Regions from separate parts of the Kitasatospora sp. NPDC088134 genome, predicted to be linked through region 2. Evidence: riboswitches for the same ligand, from Rfam matches in the RefSeq annotation. Region 2 holds a riboswitch; the other holds the start of a gene.
What was found. A riboswitch is a leader RNA that binds a small molecule or an ion and turns the genes downstream of it on or off. The one in region 2 is predicted to bind glycine.

Region 1: linked by a shared signal. The riboswitch ahead of gcvT (glycine cleavage system aminomethyltransferase GcvT) and the one ahead of gcvP (aminomethyl-transferring glycine dehydrogenase) in region 2 are both predicted to bind glycine.

The regions. Positions count from the first base shown of each region.
Region 1 covers NZ_JBIUTD010000002.1:509,788-514,189, reverse strand. The annotation lists gene ACIOHG_RS05830 (enhanced serine sensitivity protein SseB C-terminal domain-containing protein) at 255-1,115, opposite strand; gene ACIOHG_RS05825 (enhanced serine sensitivity protein SseB) at 1,259-2,026, opposite strand; glycine riboswitch at 2,225-2,330, shown strand; gene gcvT (glycine cleavage system aminomethyltransferase GcvT) at 2,432-3,601, shown strand; gene gcvH (glycine cleavage system protein GcvH) at 3,693-4,067, shown strand; gene glyA (serine hydroxymethyltransferase) at 4,084-4,402, shown strand, end outside.
Region 2 covers NZ_JBIUTD010000009.1:12,734-17,135, forward strand. The annotation lists gene ACIOHG_RS16460 (MFS transporter) at 1-381, opposite strand, end outside; gene ACIOHG_RS16465 (PRC and DUF2382 domain-containing protein) at 557-1,696, opposite strand; glycine riboswitch at 1,887-1,993, shown strand; gene gcvP (aminomethyl-transferring glycine dehydrogenase) at 2,212-4,402, shown strand, end outside.

The sequences.
Region 1 (4,402 bases), on a different contig from region 2:
CCGGCGGAAGACCGTGCTCGGGAAGGATGCCTAACTGTGATCTGTCGGCATGCAAGATCACTCACCGCGCATATCGCTCTTCACACAGCTGTTACATGTGCGTCAAGAGGGCCGGTGACGACACCCCGCCACTGGCGGGATAACGCCAGGTGTTCCGGGTGCTCCGCGCGTAGACACCGGGGTGACGAAAAACCCCCGCCGACTGCGGAGGCAGCCGGACCGGGGGTTTTCGGACGGTCCGTCGGGGGGTAGGGTCAACGGCCCCCGTAGCCCGGCCAGGGGGCCTGCGGCCAGCCCTGGGCCGGCCCGGCGGGCGGTTGCGCTCCGTAACCGAAGCCGGTCGGGTAGGGCTGCGGAGCGCCCGGCGGCACCCCGTGCGGGGCGCCCTGCGGCGCGCCGTGCCGGTCGAAGAACGGGCGGGCGTTGGCCCACATCCACATCGCCACCGGGTCGAACTCGTCGGCCAGCATCACGGTGGAGACGGCCGGCCCCTCGGGGGCCTGCGCGGCGGCGCGCTGCACCAGCGCCCGGGCCGCCTCGACCGAGGGCGGCGAGGTGTCGTACAGGTCGAGCCCGACCGCCAGGTAGGGCTCGCCGAGCACCGGCTGCACCCAGGCCCGCCGGAGCGAGCGCAGCGGCCGCACCTCGGGGGCCTGCTGCTCCAGCACGGTGAAGAACTGCGGTGCCTGCCCGGCCGGTTCGGAGATCCGCAGCGGCCCGGCCGGCAGCAGGTCCAGGCCGACCGCGATCCGCCGCAGGTCGGCCCAGGGCACGCCGACGCCGCCGCCGGGGCGGTGCGGGTCCAGCCACAGGCCCCAGCGCGAGCGGTACAGCGAGGCCGCGATCTCCGGCCCGGAGACCACCTCGTGGCCGCGCGACCAGCCGCAGGCGGCCAGCTGGCCCGGCGAGGTCACGCCGGGGGCGTAGCCGTGGCCGCCGACGTCCATGTTCCCGTACTGGGCGTCCGGGCTGCCGGGGCTGCCGTGCCAGAGCAGCATCCAGACCTGTCCGCCCGCGAGGGCGCGCAACAGCCCCTCGTACGCCTCCCAGCGCTCCGGTGCGACCGCTGCGAGGGCGCGCTCGATCGCGCCCGGGTCGCCGGCTGCTCCCGCCACGTCGCCGCCTCGTCTCTCGTCTTCCTCGCCCCGCCCGCCCCACCGCGCTCGGTGGGCCGGGGCAACCCTATGGGGCGCGCCCGACAGCCGTCATGCCGCGTCCCCCGTGCGGCCCTCTCCGCGGGTCCGGTCCGGGGCGGCGCTCAGGGCCGTACGTAGAAGGGCTGTACCCGGCCGAGCAGCCAGTCCACCACCGGGTCGGCGACCAGGTCGAGCAGCACCAGGTGGACGCCCCACGAGGGCGCCGCGGTTCCGAGCGCCCGGCCGAGCGCCAGGTTGACCTCGCCCGGGTCCGCCGGGGCCGCCGGGTCGAGCTGCACGCCCACGTACAGCAGGGTGGCCTCGCCCTCGACCTTGGCCAGCGCCCGACGGGCCGTCAGCACGCCCGGCAGTGCGGCGAGTTCACCGGTGGCGGCGGCCAGGAAGGCGAACGGCTCCTGGTGCGGCTCGGGCTCCTTGAGCGCCACCCGGGCCCCCTCGGTGACGCCCTGCGCCTCCCACTCCGGGCCGCGCGGTCCGCGCCGCAGCTCGCCCACGCCCTCCGGCGGCACCGGGATGCCCACCGGCGCCTCCGGGTTGACCGCGACGCCGATGCCCAGCGGCAGGCCGCGGGCGAACTCCCACATCGGGGCGATCGCGAACGGCAGGCCCGGGCAGTGCCGGAGGAACTGCTCCTGCGAGGAGTACACCGGCACGTAGGGGGCGCCGGCCAGCTCCAGGGTCGGCAGGTCCAGCGCGCCGGACTGCGGGTCGGCGCCCGAGGGCAGCGGCACCCACACCTGGCTGCGGGCCAGCACCTCGATCACCCGGGGCGTCGCCCCGGGGTCGCCGAGCGCCGCCGTCAGCACCCGTTCCAGCTCGTTGGCCGGCCAGGCCCCGCCCTCCGGAACCTGACCCAGCGGGAACCCCATCTCGCCCCTCCACATCCGCGGTTGCGCCCAGGTTAGCGGCGCGGCGGGGTGCGCCGCGGCGCCCGCGGCCCCGGGGGCGCCCGGCGGCCGGGCGGGGGGCCGGTCGCAGGTGTACGCCCGGGGCCCGGCCGGACCCCTCTCCCGCGAGCGGCCCGCGGCATGCCATGATGGGCCCGCCCAAACTTCATACCGGCCGCTCGAACCCGCGCGGGAGAGCCGGAACGGCCTGTCCGCAGGCCGCGCCCGGCGCCGAAGGAGCAAGTCCTCCCCGGAATCTCTCAGGCACCCCTACCGCGTGGGCGAGGCAGATCTGGAAAGTGGACACGGCCGCGCCGTGCGCCCACCCACGGTGCAAGCCGCCCTACCTTGTTCAGGAGGCGGTGAAGCTCTCAGGTTCGACGACAGATGGGGAGACCCGCCCCAGCCTGCCCGTTTCCAGATCCCGGGAGTCCCGTCGTGTCCCTCCGCCTGACCGCGCTCGACGCGCTGCACCGCTCGCTCGGCGCCACCATGACCGACTTCGCCGGCTGGGACATGCCGCTGCGCTACGGCAGCGAGCGCGAGGAGCACCTCGCCGTCCGCACCCGGGCGGGCCTGTTCGACCTCTCGCACATGGGCGAGATCACGGTGTCCGGCCCGCAGGCCGGCGAGCTGCTCGACCACGCCCTGGTCGGCTTCATCTCGGCGCTCGGCGTGCTGCGCGCCCGCTACACCATGATCTGCCGCGAGGACGGCGGCATCCTGGACGACCTGATCGTCTACCGCACCGCCGAGGACGAGTACCTGGTGGTGGCCAACGCCTCCAACGCCCAGGTGGTGCTGGACGCGCTGACCGAGCGCGCGGCCGGCTTCGACGCCACCGTCCGCGACGACCGGGACGCCTACGCGCTGCTCGCCGTCCAGGGCCCGGAGGCCAACGGCATCCTGGCCAAGCTGACCGACGCCGACCTGCCCGGCCTGAAGTACTACGCCCTGCTGCCCGCCACGGTGGCGGACCGTCAGGTCTGGCTGGCCCGCACCGGCTACACCGGCGAGGACGGCTTCGAGGTGTTCTGCGCCCCCGCCGACGCCGAGCACCTGTGGACGGCGCTGACCGGGGCGGGCACCGCCGAGGGCCTGGTCCCGTGCGGCCTGTCCTGCCGCGACACGCTGCGCCTGGAGGCCGGCATGCCGCTGTACGGGCACGAGCTGTCCACCGAACTGACCCCGTTCGACGCCGGCCTCGGCCGGGTGGTGCGCTTCGACAAGACCACCAACAACGGCGAGTTCGTCGGCCGCAAGGCGCTGGAGGAGGCCGCCGCGGCGGCCGAGACCAACCCGCCGCGCAAGCTGGTCGGCCTGGTCTCCGAGGGCAAGCGCGTCCCGCGCGCCGAGTACTCCGTGGTGGACGCCGAGGGCGCCGTGATCGGCCGGATCACCTCCGGCTCGCCGTCCCCGACGCTGGGCAAGCCGATCGCCATCGCGTACGTGGACGCCGCGCACGCCGAGCCGGGCAGCACCGTCGCGGTCGACGTCCGCGGCAAGGCCGAGCCGGTCCAGGTCGTCGCGCTGCCGTTCTACAAGCGCGCCCGCTGACCCTCCGTCACCCCCCGAGCAGTCCTTTTCCGGTTCGTCCGCCCAGCGGACGGCCGCGCCCTCCCCTCCCGCGATCCTGGAGAATGACGTCATGAGCAACCCCACGCACCTGCAGTACACCAAGGAGCACGAGTGGCTGACCGCCGCCGAGGGCGGGGTGTCCACGGTCGGCATCACCGCGCACGCGGCCGACGCCCTCGGCGACATCGTGTACGTCCAGCTCCCCGCAGTGGGTGACACCGTCACCGCGGGTGAGACCTGTGGCGAGCTCGAATCCACCAAGTCGGTCAGCGACCTCTACTCCCCCGCCACCGGCGAGGTCACCGAGGTCAACCAGGCCGTCATCGACGAGCCGGCCCTGGTCAACTCGGAGCCCTTCGAGGGCGGTTGGCTGTTCAAGGTCCGGGTCGAGGCGACCGACGAGCTGCTCGACGCCGACGGCTACACCGCCTTCACCGGCGCCTGACCGGGAGACCCCCCTCATGACGGTTCTCAACCAGTCCCTCCACGCGCTCGACCCGGAGATCGCCGCCGCGGTCGACGCCGAGCTGCACCGCCAGCAGACCACCCTGGAAATGATCGCCTCCGAGAACTTCGCCCCGGTGGCGGTCATGGAGGCCCAGGGCTCGGTGCTCACCAACAAGTACGCCGAGGGCTACCCCGGCCGCCGCTACTACGGCGGCTGCGAGCACGTCGACGTGGTCGAGCAGATCGCCATCGACCGGATCAAGGAGCTGTTCGGCGCCGAGCACGCCAACGTCCAGCCGCACTCCGGCGCGCAGGCCAACGCCGCCGCGATGT
Region 2 (4,402 bases):
GATCGCCAGCGGCAGCACGCCACCGCCGGCGCCCTGCAGGACGCGGGCGACGACCAGCCAGGTGAAGGAGTGGGTGCTGACCGCGAGGCCGGAGCCGAGGACCAGGCCGGCCAGTGAGACCAGCAGCATCGGCTTGCGGCCGCGCAGGTCGCCGAAGCGGCCGAGCAGCGGGGTCAGGACGGCCGCGGAGAGCAGGTTCGCGGTCATCAGCCAGGTGACGGTGGAGCCGGAGACGTCCAACTCGCGGGCCAGGCCGGGCAGGATCGGGACGACCGCGGTCTGCACCACGCTGAAGGCCAGCATGGCCAGGATCAGGGCGGGCAGGACCCGGGCACTGGTGGGCTTGGCGGCCGCGGCGGTGGGCTGTGGTGCCTCACTCACGGGGACTCCTCCGGAAACGTTGCTTCAGACAGGCGATAGTGCATGAACTGAAGTAACGATGTCGGGAGGTGCTTCAATCTGTCAAATATCTAATGGTGAAGCTTTGGCAAAGTCCCCGGCCCCGGCCCGCCGAGGCGGACCGGGGCCGGGGACGACGGCCCGTCGGGCCGACCCGTCAGGCCGAGCGCAGCGGCTCCGGCCGGGCGTGCTCGCCGCCACTGCCACCGCCGCCGTTCACCGGCACCGGCTGCGGCTGCGTCCGGGCCGCCGCCGGGGACTGCGGCTGCGCGTTCCACGGCTGGTGCCGCTGCGGGGCCGCGCCGTCGGTGTCCATCGCGGCGTCGTGCACCTCCACCTGCTCGCGGCGCAGCTCCTCGCGGACCACCTCCTCCTCGGTGTACCGCTCCACCACCAGCCGGACCCGCTCGATCGGCGCCAGGTACTTGCGCACCACCGGGCGCTCCTCGCGCAGCGTGACCTCCTCGACCGCCTCGGCGATCTCCTGGTCGCTCAGCGCCGCCCGCTCCGCGTCCGACACCGGGATGCGCTCCACCCGGACCCGCTCGCGCACCACCGGCACCCGGCGCTCCACCTGCTCGGTGGTCACGTACTTGCGCAGCCGGGTGGTGCCCACCGCGTGCCACTCGGTGGTGATGTCGATCCGCTCCTCCCGGCAGGTGATCTCCACCGGCGCGGTCGGCTCCACCGAGCCGGGGCGCTGCTGGGCGCCGGGCGCCGGGGCGGTGGCCGGCCGCTCCTGGGGCTGCTTGTCGGCGCCGGCCTTCGCCGCCGCGAAGGCGGCCGGGGCGGCGACGGTGTTGGTGCCGCTGCCGGCCGGGGCCGGGCGGTCGGCGGCGACGGTGCCGAAGTCCCGGTCGCGGGCCGGCGCGGCCGCCTCCGCCGGGTGCTCCTTCGCGCCGTCGGCCGCCGCGGTGCCCGCCGCCGCCGGACCGGCCGCCTTCGCCGCCGTCGGGCCGCCCGGCGCCGAGCCGGCGTCCGTACCACCGGCGTCCAGCCCGTAGTAGCGGTACAGCTGCAACTCCTGGGCGGGGGAGAGGTGCTGGCCCACCCCGAAGTCCGGGGACTCCTTGATCAGCGACTTGTCGTACGGGACGCGCAACTCGTCGCCCGCGAACTCGCTGGTGGTCAGCGGGACGAAGGCGTCCCGGCCGAAGATCCCCGTGCGGACGGCCGCCCACTCCGGTTCGCCGGTGGCGTCGTCCAGGTAGACCTCGTCGACCGTGCCGATCTTGTCACCGTTCCGGTCGACCGCCTTGTGTCCGATCAGGTCGCGCGGATCGATATCGGTCTGCACGCTGTCCTCCAGTCCTGCTGCTCCTCGATGGACCGTGAGAAGGGGCGGCCGGAGGAGCGTGCCGGACCGCCACTCCACACCAAACGGCACGTAACGGACGGTGGCACTCCGGAAGCCGCCGTCCGGGGCAGATCACAGGGCCGGACCGGTGAACCGGGAGGCCCGCGCTGGTAACCTCGGAGGCGACCGCCGAGCCCGCTCGGGAGAGTCCCGACCCCGCCGGAACAGGGGGAAGCGGGGCGCCGAAGGAGCAACCCCTCCCCGGAATCTCTCAGGCATCCGTACCGAACGGGACCAGGTCACTCTGGAAAGCAGGGCAGGACCGCCGGCACCGATTGCCACCGGGCCCCACCCTCGCCGACGGTGCAAGCCGACCGGGCCACCACCCGGGCGCGCGAAGCTCTCAGGTACCGATGACAGAGGGGGAGGCTGACGGGTTCGTACGCCCAGGCGCTCCCACGGCCGCCGACCGCGTGCGTACCACCGCCGGTCCGCGACCAGGAGGCCCGACCCCCATGAACGCCCAGCCGACGCTCAGCGACCTTGAGCAGGCCAGCCCCTTCGAGCACCGCCACATCGGTCCCGACAGCGACGCCCAGCAGAAGATGCTGGCCCACATCGGCTACAGCTCGCTCGACGAGCTGTCCGCGGCCGCCGTCCCCGACGCCATCCGCAGCCTCACCGCGCTCGGCCTGCCCGCCGGCCGCAGCGAGGCCCAGGTCCTCGCCGAGCTGCGCGAGCTGGCCGGCCGCAACCAGGTCCTCACCTCGATGATCGGCCTCGGCTACTACGGCACCTTCACCCCGCCGGTGATCCTCCGCAACGTGCTGGAGAACCCGGCCTGGTACACCGCCTACACCCCGTACCAGCCGGAGATCTCGCAGGGCCGCCTGGAGGCGCTGCTCAACTTCCAGACCGTGGTCGCCGACCTCACCGGCCTCGACACCTCCGGCTCCTCGCTGCTCGACGAGGGCACCGCCGCCGCCGAGGCGATGGCCCTGGCCCGGCGCGTCACCAAGGTCAAGGGCGGCGTCTTCCTGGTCGACGCCGACACCCTGCCGCAGACCCTCGCCGTGATCGAGACCCGCGCCGAACCGACCGGCGTCGAGGTCGTCACCGCCGACCTGTCCGCGGGCATCCCCGCCGAGATCGCCGAGCGCGGCGTCTTCGGCGTGCTGCTCCAGTACCCCGGCGCGTCCGGTGCCGTCCGCGACCTCAAGCCCGTCATCGACCGGGCCCACGAGCTCGGCGCGGTCGTCGCCGTCGCCGCCGACCTGCTCGCCCTCACCCTGCTGCGCTCGCCCGGCGAGCTCGGCGCCGACATCGCCTGCGGCACCTCGCAGCGCTTCGGCGTCCCGATGGGCTTCGGCGGCCCGCACGCCGGCTACCTGGCCGTCCGCGCCGCGTACGCCCGCAACCTGCCCGGCCGCCTGGTCGGCGTCTCCGTCGACGCCGACGGCAACCGCGCCTACCGGCTCGCCCTGCAGACCCGCGAGCAGCACATCCGCCGCGAGAAGGCCACCTCCAACATCTGCACCGCGCAGGTGCTGCTCGCCGTGATGGCCTCCATGTACGCCGTCTACCACGGCCCCGACGGCCTCGCCGACATCGCCCGCCGCACCCACCGCTACGCCGCCGCGCTCGCCGCGGGCCTGCGCGCGGGCGGCGTCGAGCTGGCGCACGACGCGTTCTTCGACACCGTCACCGCCGTCGTCCCCGGCCGGGCCGACCAGGTCGTCGCCGCGGCGCTGGCCGGCGGCGTCAACGTGTTCCGGGTCGACGCCGACCGGGTCTCGGTCTCCTGCGACGAGACCACCACCCGCGAGCACCTGGCCGCCGTGTTCGCCGCCTTCGGGATCTCCGCGGAGGTCGCCGAGGACGCCGACGCGCTGCCCGCCGCGCTGCTGCGCGAGGACGAGTACCTCACCCACCCGGTCTTCCACAGCCACCGCTCCGAGACCGCGATGCTGCGCTACCTGCGCCGCCTCTCGGACCGCGACTACGCGCTCGACCGCGGCATGATCCCGCTGGGCTCCTGCACCATGAAGCTCAACGCGACCACCGAGATGGAGCCGGTCACCTGGCCCGAGTTCGGCCAGCTGCACCCGTTCGCGCCGGTCGACCAGGCCGAGGGCTACCTGACCCTGATCCGCGGCCTGGAGCAGCAGCTGGTCGAGGTCACCGGCTACGACGCCGTGTCGATCCAGCCGAACGCCGGCTCCCAGGGCGAGCTGGCCGGCCTGCTGGCCGTCCGGGCCTACCACCGCGCCAACGGCGACACCCAGCGCGACGTCTGCCTGATCCCGTCCTCCGCGCACGGCACCAACGCCGCCTCGGCCGCGATGGCCGGCATGCGGGTCGTGGTCGTCAAGACCCTGACCGACGGCGACGTGGACGTCGAGGACCTGAAGGCGAAGATCGCCCAGCACGGCGAGCAGCTGGCCGTCCTGATGGTCACCTACCCGTCCACCCACGGCGTGTTCGAGACCCAGATCACCGACATCTGCGCGCTGGTCCACGAGGCCGGCGGCCAGGTGTACGTCGACGGCGCCAACCTGAACGCGCTGGTCGGCCTCGCCAAGCCCGGCAAGTTCGGCGCGGACGTCTCGCACCTGAACCTGCACAAGACCTTCTGCATCCCGCACGGCGGCGGCGGCCCCGGCGTCGGCCCGGTCGCGGTCCGTGCGCACCTCGCGCCGTACCTGC